Regions from separate parts of the Shewanella sp. GJ50-10 genome, predicted to be linked through region 4. Evidence: predicted binding sites of a transcription regulator. Region 4 holds the regulator's gene; each other region holds the start of a gene.
What was found. Region 4 encodes sigma-54, which starts transcription at its own class of promoters, with help from an activator protein. Its sites were predicted from a motif close to GTTGGCACGNNNNTNGNNT; they were not measured.

Region 1: a site for sigma-54 is predicted at 1,582-1,600, ahead of AC0L4E_RS05660 (DUF3192 domain-containing protein). Genes of this name have one in related genera too.
Region 2: a site for sigma-54 is predicted at 1,461-1,479, ahead of fliD (flagellar filament capping protein FliD). Genes of this name have one in related genera too.
Region 3: a site for sigma-54 is predicted at 1,627-1,645, ahead of AC0L4E_RS13835 (CmpA/NrtA family ABC transporter substrate-binding protein). Genes of this name have one in related genera too.

Annotation. Positions count from the first base shown of each region.
Region 1 is NZ_JBVVSS010000001.1:1,353,049-1,356,633, reverse strand. It holds gene AC0L4E_RS05675 (Mpo1-like protein) at 1-99, opposite strand, end outside; gene AC0L4E_RS05670 (GNAT family N-acetyltransferase) at 114-743, opposite strand; gene AC0L4E_RS05665 (DUF2789 domain-containing protein) at 875-1,105, shown strand; gene AC0L4E_RS05660 (DUF3192 domain-containing protein) at 1,109-1,495, opposite strand; gene AC0L4E_RS05655 (hypothetical protein) at 1,690-2,025, shown strand; gene AC0L4E_RS05650 (Zn-ribbon-containing protein) at 2,133-2,906, shown strand; gene syd (SecY-interacting protein) at 3,015-3,585, opposite strand, start outside.
Region 2 is NZ_JBVVSS010000001.1:4,159,696-4,163,280, forward strand. It holds gene AC0L4E_RS17525 (flagellin N-terminal helical domain-containing protein) at 334-1,140, shown strand; gene fliD (flagellar filament capping protein FliD) at 1,509-2,867, shown strand; gene fliS (flagellar export chaperone FliS) at 2,885-3,265, shown strand; gene AC0L4E_RS17540 (hypothetical protein) at 3,234-3,557, shown strand; gene AC0L4E_RS17545 (flagellar hook-length control protein FliK) at 3,550-3,585, shown strand, end outside.
Region 3 is NZ_JBVVSS010000001.1:3,279,820-3,283,404, forward strand. It holds gene AC0L4E_RS13835 (CmpA/NrtA family ABC transporter substrate-binding protein) at 54-1,352, opposite strand; gene AC0L4E_RS13840 (sodium ion-translocating decarboxylase subunit beta) at 2,121-3,251, opposite strand; gene oadA (sodium-extruding oxaloacetate decarboxylase subunit alpha) at 3,260-3,585, opposite strand, start outside.
Region 4 is NZ_JBVVSS010000001.1:341,668-345,252, reverse strand. It holds gene lptB (LPS export ABC transporter ATP-binding protein) at 258-989, shown strand; gene AC0L4E_RS01325 (RNA polymerase factor sigma-54) at 1,171-2,655, shown strand; gene hpf (ribosome hibernation promoting factor) at 2,680-2,967, shown strand; gene ptsN (PTS IIA-like nitrogen regulatory protein PtsN) at 2,970-3,413, shown strand; gene rapZ (RNase adapter RapZ) at 3,410-3,585, shown strand, end outside.

The DNA.
Region 1 (3,585 bases), 1.0 Mb from region 4:
ACTACCGACATAGTGCAACCTTCTACAAGTCGGATCTTGATGCTGAGATAAATAGAAAGGATAAAATGATTTGAAATCTTGATATTTGTTGTCACTCATTGCCTTATCTCGCTTTATTTACTTGGATAAATTAAAATTTCACCATCAACACTGCCAATTGCCAGTTCAGATAAATGATTGAAACCTTCTCGAGTAAATAATTCGGCATGTTTTGCATTATTAACAAAAACGCCAATACCGTCTAATTCCGGCTGCTCATCACACCAACTTAATACCGCTTGTATTAACTTAGAGCCATTACCTTTACTCTGTTCTATCGGGGATAAAGCAATAAACTGCAAAATACCGTATTGCTTACTCGGCAAGCTTTCTAAAATGCTATGCTCTTTTTTAATTAACGCCTGAGTCGAGTTCCAACCGGTACCCAACACCATTTTTAAACGCCAGTGCCAATATCGGCTTTCACCTAATGGCACTTGATGAGTGATCACACAGGCGACTCCAATCAACCTTTCGTCATCAAACCAACCAATCAATGGCTGTTCTTGTTGCCAAAGCTCAGTTAATTCTTCACGAATTGCCGCTCGCAGCTTTTGCTCATAACTCGCTTGATTGGTTGTTGCTAAAGCTTCAATAAAGAAAGGGTCATCATGGTAGGCGTTATAAATTATCGATGCTGCAACGCGTAAATCTTCTGCGGTTAAATAAACAGCTTTATGCTTTTCTAACGTGTTCTGTTCCATGTTTACACTCTTTACTAAGCCAAGTTAATAGTTACAACTTAACAAGTTTGAAACATATTGCAATTTTAACTCTGTCACCTACGCTTAAACTTGGCTTAGCAACCAAATTCAACTTTAAATTGGTGAACAATATGGACACGACCTCTGCGACGCTTTCTCATTTATTTGAACAGCTTGGACTGGATTCATCACAATCTGCAATAAGACAATTTCTATCGCAACATACTATTACTGGCAATACTAAAATAATCGATGCTGATTTTTGGAATCATGCTCAAAAAGCTTTTTTAGAAGAGAGTTTGGCTGAAGACGCCCAGTGGTCAGAGTTAATCGACCAACTGGACGTACTTTTACGTCAGTAAAGATTAAATCTTTTGGTATGCAGTATCGCCCCAACCGACTAATTTATTGTCACTGATGACCACTGGGGTACATTCATCTTTAGTGGTCTTGCCGTCGCCTTTACTCCACTGAGTACGATAAAAGAGTACGTTAACTTCTTTTTTCGGGCTTTCAGCGTCAGCTTGAGTAACGTACGCCTCACTAAAATCAGCAGTTCCCATCAATATAGTGACTTGGTCTCGCGCCATACCCATAGTGAGTTTTGATAAATTGGCTCTGTTAGTTTGTTGCTGTGTTTCCCAATAAGAATCACTGTGCTTACCTTCACTACCACCGACATGAAATACACAACCACTTAATGAAAGGCTAGTTGCAGCCATTAAAAATGCTAAACCCAATTTTGATTTCATGATACTTCCTTATTATTAAAATGATTCTCACGTAATTTCTACTCAAACTGTTTTTGAGATACGTTATAATGTTGTCATAGATTAATAAGCTAAAAGTGTGCCAATTTTTACACCTTTGATTTTATTAATATTTATTAATAAACAATAACTAATTGAGTATTTTCACTAATCAATAATGAGGATTTTCACCAATTATGAGCCCAATCGAACAAGTCCTCGCAGCGGCTAAAACCATTGCTATGAATGGTCACACGCCTACAATGGCATTAGTTAAAGGCAAGCTAGGCGGCAAAGTCCCAATGCCTTTGCTTATCCAAGGGTTACAACAATTTAAAGCCATTCCGAAAGACCAATGGCAAACTCTGCCTGACTTAGGTGATGCACTTGAATCAAATAAGTCTGCAGCCGACACAGATACACAGGTCATAGAACAAAAGCTACTGACTCAAATGCAGCAAATGAAAACCGAGTTTGAAAGCAAAATCTCGTTATTGGAAGAGCGCATTGCCCAACTTGAAAACAAAGCGTAAATAAATGAATAACTATCGTTAGCGCTATTAATCATTGCCATAATTAACCACTGCCTAATAACGCTGACGCATCGCGCTTATAACCCCAAAAGTTAAACGGAAACCCCATGTTTGTCACAGAGCTAAGATTTGAATGTTTTGCGGATACCACCATCACCGCAGCCGAAAAAGCCATTAACCACTATCTCGAATCTTTACGAGCAAACGGTCAAATATTGGGAAGAGAGTTTGCTGTCGCCTTTAACGAAGGTGAGTTTAAAGTGCGGTTATTAATGCCGGAAAAAACCAGCTTATCGAGCCGCCATAACAGCCCATGGACGAAACAAGCTTTACTGCAATTGACTGAAGCTAAGTTACTTGCACCACGTGAGAAGTACATTGGCCAAGACATTAATTCAGAACAAAGTAATGAAGAAGCACCAAGTTGGCAGGTGCTTTATACCAGCTTCGTACATATGTGCTCGCCATTAAGAAGTGGCGATAACTTACTCCCTATCCCACTGTATCAAATCCCAGCTACATTTAATGGCGACCATAAGCGAGTTATCCGTTGGCAAACCGAGTGGCAAGCCTGTGATGAACTGCAAATGGCCGCAGCAACACAAGCTGAGTTTGCAGCACTAAACGAGATAACCAGCCATAAAAGTGACTTATTCAGACGTGGTTGGGATATTCGCGGCAGAGTGGAGTTTATTACTAAAATTCCAACCTACTATTATCTTTACCGAGTCGGCGGTGAAAGTCTTGCGAGTGAAAAAGAACGCGCTTGCCCGCGTTGCGGCTCAAAGGAATGGCGTTTAGATGACCCACTATTAGATATGTTTCATTTTAGATGTGAGCCTTGCAGAATCGTATCCAACATCTCGTGGGATCATCAGTAACAGTTCTGTGGTTTCATAATAGGTTTACTTGTTATTGCCATTAGAATAAACATTAAAAAGCCAGACCTGATAAACAAGGGCTGGCTTTTATTAGATTCAAACGTAGGACTACTTTTTACCTTTCACTAAATCATTCCACATCATTTTCATCCGCTGCCAAATTCCTGGATGAGCAACATAATTATCTTCAACCACGGGCTCGACTGGCGGCATAACTCGCGGCGCTAATGCATCAATGAATTCAGCTAAACTGTCAGCAAGTTTTTCTTTTGGCCTATCACCAGGGATTTCAATCCACACGCTGCCATCTTCATTATCAACGGTAAGCATTTGATCGCCATCACCAAGAACGCCAACAAACCAGGTTGGCTCTTGCTTAAGCTTTTTCTTCATCATCAGATGGCCAATCACATTTTGTTGTAAAGATTCAAAGTCCTGCTGATTCCAAACTTGCAGTAACTCACCCTCTCCCCATGAAGAATCAAAATACAAAGGCGCTGAAAAAAACTCGCCATAAAAAGCATTAATGTCTTGATGAAGTTTAATCTCTAACGCATGTTCTACATTACTGAAGTCTGAGTTAGTTTTACGTTTAACTGTACGCCAAAAAACAGCATCATCCGATTCAAGATCATACTTACCTTCAATACAGGCGGATCCTTGCCCAAGTGGGAAATAA
Region 2 (3,585 bases), 3.8 Mb from region 4:
GGATGCTGACCACTATAGTTAGAACAGCTAGTGTCATAAACACAGCAATAATCAAGGTAATATTCACCTCAGCTTTCGTTACTTGCCTTCATTACCTTGCTTCAATTGCTTTTAGCCCTTTGATAACCCACGAATCCATATAACCTTCTCCTTAAAGCCTAAGCCTTAAAGACTAAGCCCTACCTAAAACCTGAAAACCTAAGCCCTCTGAAATTAATAGAGTTTTTTATTTTAAAAAATAATCATTTTTTTCGATCTAGGATTAAGTTTCGTTTTCCAGTGTCGTTTTAATTAGTGGTAACACCAATAACTTTAATCCTATAGGAAGACATTATGTTATCTGTTCATACTAATACTGCTTCGAACATCGCTCAAAACTCAGTAACTAAAAGCAACGATCTAATGACTAACGCAATGGAGCGTTTATCTACAGGTCTTCGCATCAACAGCTCAGCTGACGATGCTGCTGGTCTACAAATTGCTACTCGTTTAAACGCAAACGTAACGGGCATGGAGCAAGCTAGCCGTAACGTTAACGATGCAACGTCTATGCTACAAACTGCTGATGGCGCACTTGAAGAGTTAACGACAATTGCTATGCGTCAAAAAGAACTTGCTACACAAGCTGCTAACGGCGTGAACTCAGCTGAAGATTTAGCAGCACTTGATGCAGAATTCCAAGAGCTAACTGCAGAAATTACCCGTATTGTTGATGAAACTGAATACTCAGGTAATACACTTTTTGATGCTTTAGATGGTGCTGGTGTTACTTTCCAAATTGGTGCTGGTTCAGCAGAAACATTAGATGTAGCAGTGGATAAAGCTAACTTAGCTGGTGTTACTGATGCCCTAACTGACGGCGATGCAGCAAGAACTGCAATTGATAACCTTGATGATTTCATCACGAATGTTGGTACTGAGCGTTCTACACTTGGTGCTAACATCAACCGTTTAGGCCACACAGAATCAAACTTAGCGAACGTAACTGAAAACACTAAAGCGGCTGCTGGTCGTATTATGGATGCAGATTTCGCTGTTGAATCAGCTAACATGACTAAAAACCAGTTACTAGTGCAAGCAGGTACTTCTGTACTAGCTAATGCAAACCAAAACACTGGTTTAGTGATGGGTTTACTATAATATTTCTTTAAACGAGAAATAACGTAAATTTATATAGGGCCGAAAGGCCCTTTTGTATTTTAGAACCTTCAGCACAATCCCCACCAATTTAAAATTAACATCAAGAAAAGCCACAACACATTAATTTTATTAATAAAAATATCACCTAGACTTCAGCCACCTATTATCCCTGTCGCCTTTAATCACTGATATAAATTCTTTTTCGACACTCGGTGAATCTTACGGAAGCCCAGCTTCCATTAGGTTCAACAAAACGGAAGTTGCCTAACCGACATGACAATCGAAAAAACAAAAAACAGCTATTAAACAATAACTTAATCATTGGCATAAAGATTGCCATTTAGGTCAGTTAGACAATAGGAGTTGCCATGATTTCTGGTATGAGTGCCGCCTCATTTGCTGAGCAATTAGTTGCTGCAGAGCGAATGAGTAAAGATGCGTTGTATAAAACCAATTTAACCAACAGCAAAGCGCAGATTGACGCGTATAAAATTTTAGAAAGCACCTTAAATAAAATGACCAGTAATCTGGACAAATTAGGTGGTGATGGGTTTGAAGGTAAGAGTTCTGAGATTAGTGATGATAGTGCCACCATCACGGTAGACAGTGATGCGCCCGCTGGTGTGTACGATTTATATGTAAAACAACTGGCTCAAGCTCATCAAATCACTAAGTCGTTCGCAAGCGAAGACGAAATTCTACCTACAACAGGTGTGGTCAGCATCGATGTTGGTGGCAATACCATTGATATTGATTTTGCTGAACTTAACTCTTCAGGTAACGCAAAAGTTGGTGATTTACGTGATGCCATTAATAACCACCCTGACAATCCAGGTGTTCAAGCCTCTTTAGTGCGTACGGGTGGCCAAGTTGAGCTAATGCTCACCTCAGAAGAAACCGGCGAAAATAGCACAGTTACCATGGAAATGGGTGGAGTTGACTGGGGAACACAGGAACGCATTGCAGCGCAAGATGCCCAGTTCACGCTTAACGGAATCGATATTACCAGCAGCAGTAATTACCTCGATAACGTGATTGATGGCGTTAACATTGAGCTTAAAAAAACTCACGCTGTCGGTGAAAGTGCCACTATCACTATCGCTTCTGACACCGAAGGTACTGAAAAAGCCGTTAGCGATTTTGTTGACTCTTTTAATGAATTAATGACTCAACTCAATCAGCTGACGCGCTCAATGGGTAGCTCAGTATTAGATGATATCAATGACGACAAAGATAAAGATGATGATGACGATGATGATGATGATGATGAAAACTCATCGGTCACCGAAGATCAACTCGGGATTTTAAAAGGCGATTCAAGCCTACGCATGCTGCAAAACAGTGTTCGTAACGCCGTTTTCGATGAATCACCTAATGGCATGCGCCTATCTGATATCGGCATTGAAATGGGCCGTGACGGCATGCTTTCAATTGATGAAGACAAGCTATCACAAGCAATTTCTAGTGACTCTGATGCTATTAAAGAAATGTTTACTGCCGACGGCGGTTACATTGAAAGAATCGATTCGATTATTGACCCGTTTACCAAAAACAACGGTTACATCGATTTAAAACAGAAGAACCTTGACTCTCAAGTGGCTCAAATCGAAGACAACATGTCTACTCACGATAAACGCATGAGCCAACGCTACCAAATTTTGCTGACTCAATTTACCGCCATGGAAAACACCATTAACAAGTTAAATACGGCTAGTGGCCTATTTTAATTAGGAATAAATGAACAATGTTGAACGAATATGATCCTTTTAATGCTTATAAGCAAACCACATTAGACGCTAGAGTTGCCTCAGCGAACCCACATGAAATGGTGCGGATGCTGCTTGATGGTTTATTAGAAGAAATAGAGCGAACCAGTGGCTTTATGGAACGTAAGAGCTATGAAGATAAAGGTAAAAGTATCAATAAATGTCTCAACATTGTTCATGGTTTAGATTCCATGTTGGATCTTGAAAATGGTGGCGAAGTTGCCACCTCACTAAACCGCTTATACGACTACTGCAGTCGTCAATTGGTGACAGCTAGTGTTGAAAATAGCATCACTGAGCTTACCCCCGTAATTAAGGTCATTACAGATGTCAGAGCCGGCTGGGCAAACCTCAACTAACCAATGGCAACAATTTGAAGTTGCCCTTGTGAAATACGCCAATTTAAAAGATTGGCAAAAAGTAGAAAAGGTGAACGAGTTAATGATGATGGCGCTCACCGTTCAAGGCAAACCCAAAACCCGATCGCAATTATTGGCAAGGCAATCTTTAGCTAAAGTGCATCAAAGTGTTATTGCACAAGCGATAGCTGAGAAAGAGTCTATTAGTTCTGACATGAAACAATTTCAGGCAACTAAAGACGGCATTTCAGCATACAAGCTAACCAGTTTATGTGGTGAAATTTATGATTAATAACATGCCCAATTTAGCATCGTTCTCA
Region 3 (3,585 bases), 2.9 Mb from region 4:
TAAACCTTTGTTTATTAACCTCGGTTTACTAATTCCCTCATAGGAACAAACGCTTATAGTTTGTCGCCTTGCTTTAAACCAATCGCGAACTTGCTCAAATAATCATTTGGCGCACTGCCGTCATAAACGATGTCATCAATAAAGTGTTGCTGTGGCTTTTTGAAACCGGTTTCTGTTGCAAAATCAGGGAAGTGCTTTGCATCAATGGTTTTGTCATCAATCAGCGACTGTGCAGCTTTTGCGTAAATATCAGGGCGATAAACTTTGGCAGCAATGTCCTTGTACCAAGCGTCAGGCTTATCATCTGAAATCTGTCCCCAACGGCGCATTTGAGTGAGGTACCAAATCGCGTCAGAGTAATATGGGTAAGTGGCGTTGTAGCGGAAAAACACGTTGAAATCAGGGACTGCACGCTTGTCACCTTTTTCATACTCAAAGGTGCCTGTCATGCTGTTTGCAATGACGTCGTAATCTGCGCCAACATAATTAGATTGCGACAGAATTTTAACTGCTGCTGGGCGATTAGCATTATCGTTATCATCTAACCACTTTGCGGCTTTGATCAGCGCTCGGGTTAAACGAATAGTGGTGTTAGGATATTTTTCAGCAAACTCTGCTGTAATCCCAAATACTTTCTCTGGGTTGTCTTTCCAAATTTCATAGTCAGTAACAACCGGTACTCCGATCCCTTTAAATACTGCTTGTTGGTTCCAAGGCTCACCCACGCAGTAACCGTAAATAGTACCGGCTTCAAGGGTTGAAGGCATTTGTGGTGGAGGTGTTACAGACAAGAAAGCTTCAGCATCAAGTTGCCCTGAAGTATCGCCTTTATGCGGTGCATAATAACCTGGGTGAATTCCACCAGCCGCTAACCAATAACGCAGTTCATAGTTATGAGTTGATACTGGGAATACCATGCCCATTTTAAAAGGCTTACCTTCTTCAGTGAACTGCTCAACTACAGGCTTTAATGCATCAGCTTTAATCGGATGAACAGGTTTACCTTCGCTGTCTTTAGCAATATTTGGCTTCATTTTCTTCCAAATATCGTTTGATACAGTAATCGCATTACCATTTAAGTCCATTGAAAAAGGCGTGATAATGTGAGCTTCAGTTCCGTAACCAATAGTAGCTGCAATAGGTTGACCCGCTAGCATATGCGCGCCATCTAAACGTCCATCAATAACCCCATCTAATAACACTTTCCAATTTGCTTGAGCCTCAATGGTGACGTATAAGCCCTCTTCTTCGAAGTAGCCATTTTCGTAAGCAATAGCAATCGGTGCCATATCAGTTAATTTGATAAAACCGAAAGTTAACTCTTCTTTTTCAGGAAAGCCGACTTCCGCCATTGCTGGCACCGCCGCGGTAAACGATACCGCCAATAAGGTATGTTTAAGTGCTTTTTTCCAATTCATCTTTTTATCCTTGTTAAATTTAAAAAGTTAAGTTTTAAATAGGCAAAACAAAAAAAGGCGCCTAATTACTCCTTTAGGAATAATTAAGCGCCTTTGCTTAAATGTGTTATCTGGTTTTCACTCTCATAAATCACGAAACAAGGCTAAATAATCGCCATTAATCGTGACTAACAAGAGACATTAATTTATTTAATAGCTGTATTTTACTATTCAGCAACCGTGCCAACTTAACAACCTATTGTTTTAAATAAAAATATTATTATACAGCAAGGTAGTACCTATAAAGGGTAGTACCAATTTAGTGCGAACTCGATCCTACCGCACCTAAATGGGTAGCCTTAACACAACTACCTACCCTAAAGAGGTGCAATCAAAGTATTTACTAAAACTAAGTTGGATTTTTGTCTCGAGAGCTTTACCCCAAACTTTGTTTAAAAGCTTTGTTTAAGAGCAGATTCAAGCTGAAGTGTTTGATGTTGTGGTAATTCGCCAATCCTTGAAATCGAACGCTGTTGAAATAAAACACTATTGACTTCAAAGGCTATTGAGTTAAAAGCCTATCGAATTAAAAGGCTATTAAATTAAAAGGCTGTTGAATTAAAAGACCTATAGATACGGGAAGGTAATTAGGCCAATAAAAAAGCCACTCAATGAGTGGCTTTAAAACTTAAATCAGTGTTAACAATAGCTATGCCTATATCACTAGCCTAGTACTGCCAGTAATACACCCGCAGCAACTGCACTACCAAGTACACCTGCAACGTTAGGTCCCATGGCATGCATTAACAGGAAGTTTTGCTGATTGGACTCTAAACCTACCTTGTTCACAACTCGGGCGGCCATAGGCACTGCTGAGACACCAGCGGCACCAATCAATGGGTTAATCTTGCCGCCTGAAACCTTAGACATAATTTTTGCCATTGTCACGCCAGCAGCCGTACCAATACTGAACGCTACAGCACCTAATACCAGAATACCTAAAGTCTCAATACGTAAGAACTCTTCAGCCTGTAACTTAGAGCCTACAGCAAGACCTAAGAAGATGGTCACAATGTTGATCAACTCATTTTGTGCTGTGCTTGATAATCTATCAACTACGCCAGACTCACGCATTAAGTTACCTAAACAGAACATCCCTACCAGCGGTGTGGCTGCAGGTAAAAATAGAATAGTCATACCAACAACCATCAACGGGAAGATGATTTTCTCTTTCTTACTCACTTCACGCAGCTGTTCCATCTTGATGCTACGCTCTGACTCATTTGTAAGAAGACGCATAATCGGAGGCTGGATCAGCGGTACTAATGCCATATATGAATATGCAGCGACCGCTATTGCACCCAATAAGTCAGGGGCAAGTTTAGAGGCTAAGAAGATTGCCGTAGGTCCGTCAGCACCACCAATAATCGCAATGGCAGCTGCATCTTGCATGCTAAATTCAAAACCAGGTACTAAGTTAAGGGCAATTGCACCAAGCAAAGTGGCAAAAATACCAAACTGCGCAGCAGCGCCCAATAACAATGTTTTAGGGTTTGCAATCAGTGCACCAAAGTCAGTTAGTGCGCCAACGCCCATGAAAATCAACAATGGGAAAATCCCAGTTTCAATCCCCACGTAGTAGGCATACCAAAGTAAGCCACCTTCGTCGGTAAAACCTGCATTAGGAATGTTCGCTAGAATTGCACCAAAACCAATAGGCACTAAAAGTAGCGGTTCAAATCCTTTAGCGATAGCGAGATAAAGTAATAAACCCCCTATCGCCATCATGAATAATTGATCAGGTGCGAAGTTAGCAATACCCGTCTCAGACCAAAAGGCCATTAATCCTTCCATGCTATCTCCTACGCTAATGCCAACAGTGGCGAGCCAACTGTCACAGCATCACCTTGTTTAACTGATACGTTACGAATAACACCGGTAGTTGCAGCACGAACTTCGGTTTCCATTTTCATCGCTTCTAAAATGATGATCACATCACCTTCATTAACTTGATCGCCATCCTTAACCAAGACTTTGAAAATATTTCCTGAAAGCGGCGCATTCATTGTGGTTTTGATTTCATTACTCACTGGTGCGTGTGGCGCAAGTGGCGCTGGAGCTTGTGAACCTGCAGATGCTGCTTCAGTTGGAACAATTTGACTAATGTCACCGCCTTCACTGACTTCGA
Region 4 (3,585 bases):
CAGCCTGAATTAGAATCACCAAAAACTGAAGAGTCAGAAAAGCTCATTGAAGATCAAGCAGCATCAATCAATGAAGTGAAAACAGAAGCTAATAATGCTGAAATAACAGCGACTGAAGTAACTGATACAGAAGCTTCTACGCCTGTAGTCGAAGTGCCTGAAGCAAATGCAGACACTTCAATTGAAGGCCTGCAAATTGAAGACAAGCCAAGTACAGATTCATTACCTGAAACACCAGCGCTAGAGCAAACTCAATAATGACACAAATAACGTTAACAGCTGAAAACTTGGCAAAAAGTTATAAAAGCCGTCAAGTGGTTAAAAATGTCAGCCTGACAGTTAAAACCGGGCAAATTGTTGGGCTATTAGGGCCAAATGGTGCAGGTAAAACCACCACCTTTTATATGGTGGTTGGGTTAGTTAAAAGCGATAAAGGCCGGATATTAATTGATTCTGACGATCTCACCGCAGACCCAATGCACCTTCGTGCTCGAAAAGGCATTGGTTATTTGCCACAAGAAGCCAGTATTTTTCGAAAGCTGACTGTACACGATAATATTATGGCTGTACTACAAACTCGCAAGAGTTTAACCACAGAGCAGCGTATTGAAGAATTAGAGCACTTATTAGAAGAGTTCAATATCACCCATATTCGAGATAGCCAAGGCATGGCATTATCGGGTGGTGAACGTCGCCGAGTAGAAATCGCACGCGCATTGGCAGCCAATCCTAAGTTCATTTTATTGGATGAGCCTTTCGCAGGTGTTGATCCTATCTCTGTGATAGATATCAAGAAAATTATTCAACAATTAAAAAGTCGTGGTTTAGGTGTGTTAATTACAGACCATAATGTTCGTGAAACACTTGATGTGTGTGAGCGCGCGTATATTGTCAGCCACGGAGATTTAATTGCAGAAGGCACGCCTGCTGAAATCTTAGACAATCAGCAAGTCAGGTCAGTATACTTAGGTGAGCAATTCAAGCTATAGTTAGCATTCTTTAGTGCACAATATGGCATTTCGCGACCAGTATCAGTCCCACTTTTTAGCGCTATGTTCTAGACTCAACTTAAGCCAAGGTTCAGCTTAAGCCTAGAAGCAGTTTAAAAAGGTGCTAGACCCACACAATTGTTAGTCGCGATGATGAAATTCAATTAGGGATAAGCGGTAAATGAAAGCCTCACTCCAACTTAAAATGGGTCAACACCTGACAATGACCCCTCAGTTGCAACAAGCCATTCGCTTATTGCAACTTTCCTCATTGGAGCTCCAGCAAGAAATTCAACAAGCACTAGACTCAAATCCACTCCTTGAGCTCGAAGATGAGTTTGCTAAAGCAAAAGAACCTGTAAAAGAGAACGCCCAGCAAACCGATACTGATTTTAGTGACAACAGCCAAGTTACCGTTGAAAAAGACACCTCAACAGTTGATACCACAGAATCATTGACCAAAGAGTCAATGCCTGAAGATCTCCCAATGGACACCACATGGGATGAAGTTTATACCGCCTCTCCTAGCTCAGGTTCTGGGGCAGTTGCTCGTGATGACGATATGCCCTTTCAAGGTGAAACCACCGAAGGCCTTTATGAACATCTTGAGTGGCAAAAAAACCTTACCCCATTTTCAGAAAATGATTTGGTCATCGCCACTGCCATTATCGATGCAGTAGATGAGCGTGGTTATTTAACTCAAACCACCGAAGATATTTTACAAGCTTTAGGTCTTGAAGATATTGAACTCGACGAAGTTGAAGCCGTACTCAAACGAGTTCAGCATTTTGATCCTGTAGGCGTTGCAGCAAGAGATTTAAGTGAATGCTTAATGATCCAACTCGGGCAATACCCTGATGAGATCCCTTGCATCGACAATGTAAAATTGCTCATCGGTGAACACCTTGATTTAATTGCTGGTCGCGACTTTAGATTATTAATGCGTAAAACCAAGCTTAAAGAAGATGATCTACGTGAAGCGATTCAATTTATTCAAACGCTGAACCCTCGTCCAGGCTTACAAATCACTCCTATTAAAGATGAATATGTCATTCCTGATGTGACAGTGTTTAAAAAGAGTGGTCGTTGGGTCGTTGAATTAAATCCAGATAACATGCCAAAAATTGGTGTGAATCAGCAATATGCAGCTATGGCGAAAGGTTCTGCAAATCAGTCAGACAGCCAGTTTATTCGCGGCCATTTACAAGAAGCAAAATGGTTTATTAAGAGTATTGAAAGCCGCAATGAAACCTTATTAAAAGTGGCTAATTGCATTGTGCAATTCCAGCAAGGCTTCTTTGAGTTTGGTGAAGAAGCCATGAAACCAATGGTACTTAATGACATTGCTGAAGCCGTTGAGATGCATGAATCAACCATTTCTCGTGTTACCACTCAAAAGTACATGCACACCCCTCGCGGACTTTTTGAACTAAAATATTTCTTCTCTAGCCACGTTAGTACCGATGATGGCGGAGAATGTTCTTCTACTGCAATTCGTGCCTTTATTAAGAAACTTGTTGCAGCGGAAAACCAGAAAAAGCCACTTAGCGATAGTAAAATGGCGACGCTACTGGCTGAACAAGGGATTAATGTTGCTCGGCGTACGATCGCCAAATATCGTGAAGCAATGCTCATCCCTCCCTCAAACCAACGCAAGAGCTTATAAGCCTTTGTTATTGGAGGATGATCTATGCAAATTAACCTGACTGGGCACCATGTAGAAATCACGCAATCTTTACGTGAGTATGTACAAACTAAGTTTTCAAAGCTTGAACGACACTTCGAACAGATCAATAATGTACACGTTGTGCTCAATGTTCAGAAGCTGCAACAAATTGCTGAAGCAAAATTGCACCTCAAAGGAGGTGAAGTTTTTGCCGTATCTCAGAACGCAGATATGTATGTCGCAATTGACGCCCTGATAGACAAATTAGATCGTCAGGTAATTAAACACAAAGAGAAGTTAATTAAACACTAACGATGGAACTTCGTACCATTCTGCAGCCGGCGTGCACCTCCTGCGCCACGCCGGGCAGTAAGAAAAAAGTACTGGAACTTATCAGCGATTTAATGGCTGCCCAGTACCCAACCCTATCTTCACAGGCTATTTTTGAAAGTTTAATAGCTCGTGAAAAAATGGGTAGTACAGGTATAGGAAATGGCATAGCGATTCCCCATGGTCGATTAACTGATATCGAACAACCGATAGCAATTTTGATCAAGTGTGAAGAAGGCATCGAGTTTGATGCTATCGATAAAAAACCCGTGGATATATTATTTGCGCTGCTAGTTCCTTCTGATCAATGCCAACAGCATTTAAGTACGCTGTCGACGATGGCTGAAAAACTGAGCGATAAATTAATCCTTAAGCGACTTCGAAAGAGTCATGACGCTACAGAACTTTATCAGGTTATTACTGCATGAAACTTGTCATCGTATCAGGACGATCAGGCTCAGGTAAATCAGTTGCACTAAGGGTATTAGAAGATTTAGGTTATTACTGTGTTGATAACCTTCCTTTACCACTTATTGGCAGCTTACTTGAGCAGCTCAAAGGAAATAACGAACTTGTCGCTATTAGCGTCGACGTTCGAAA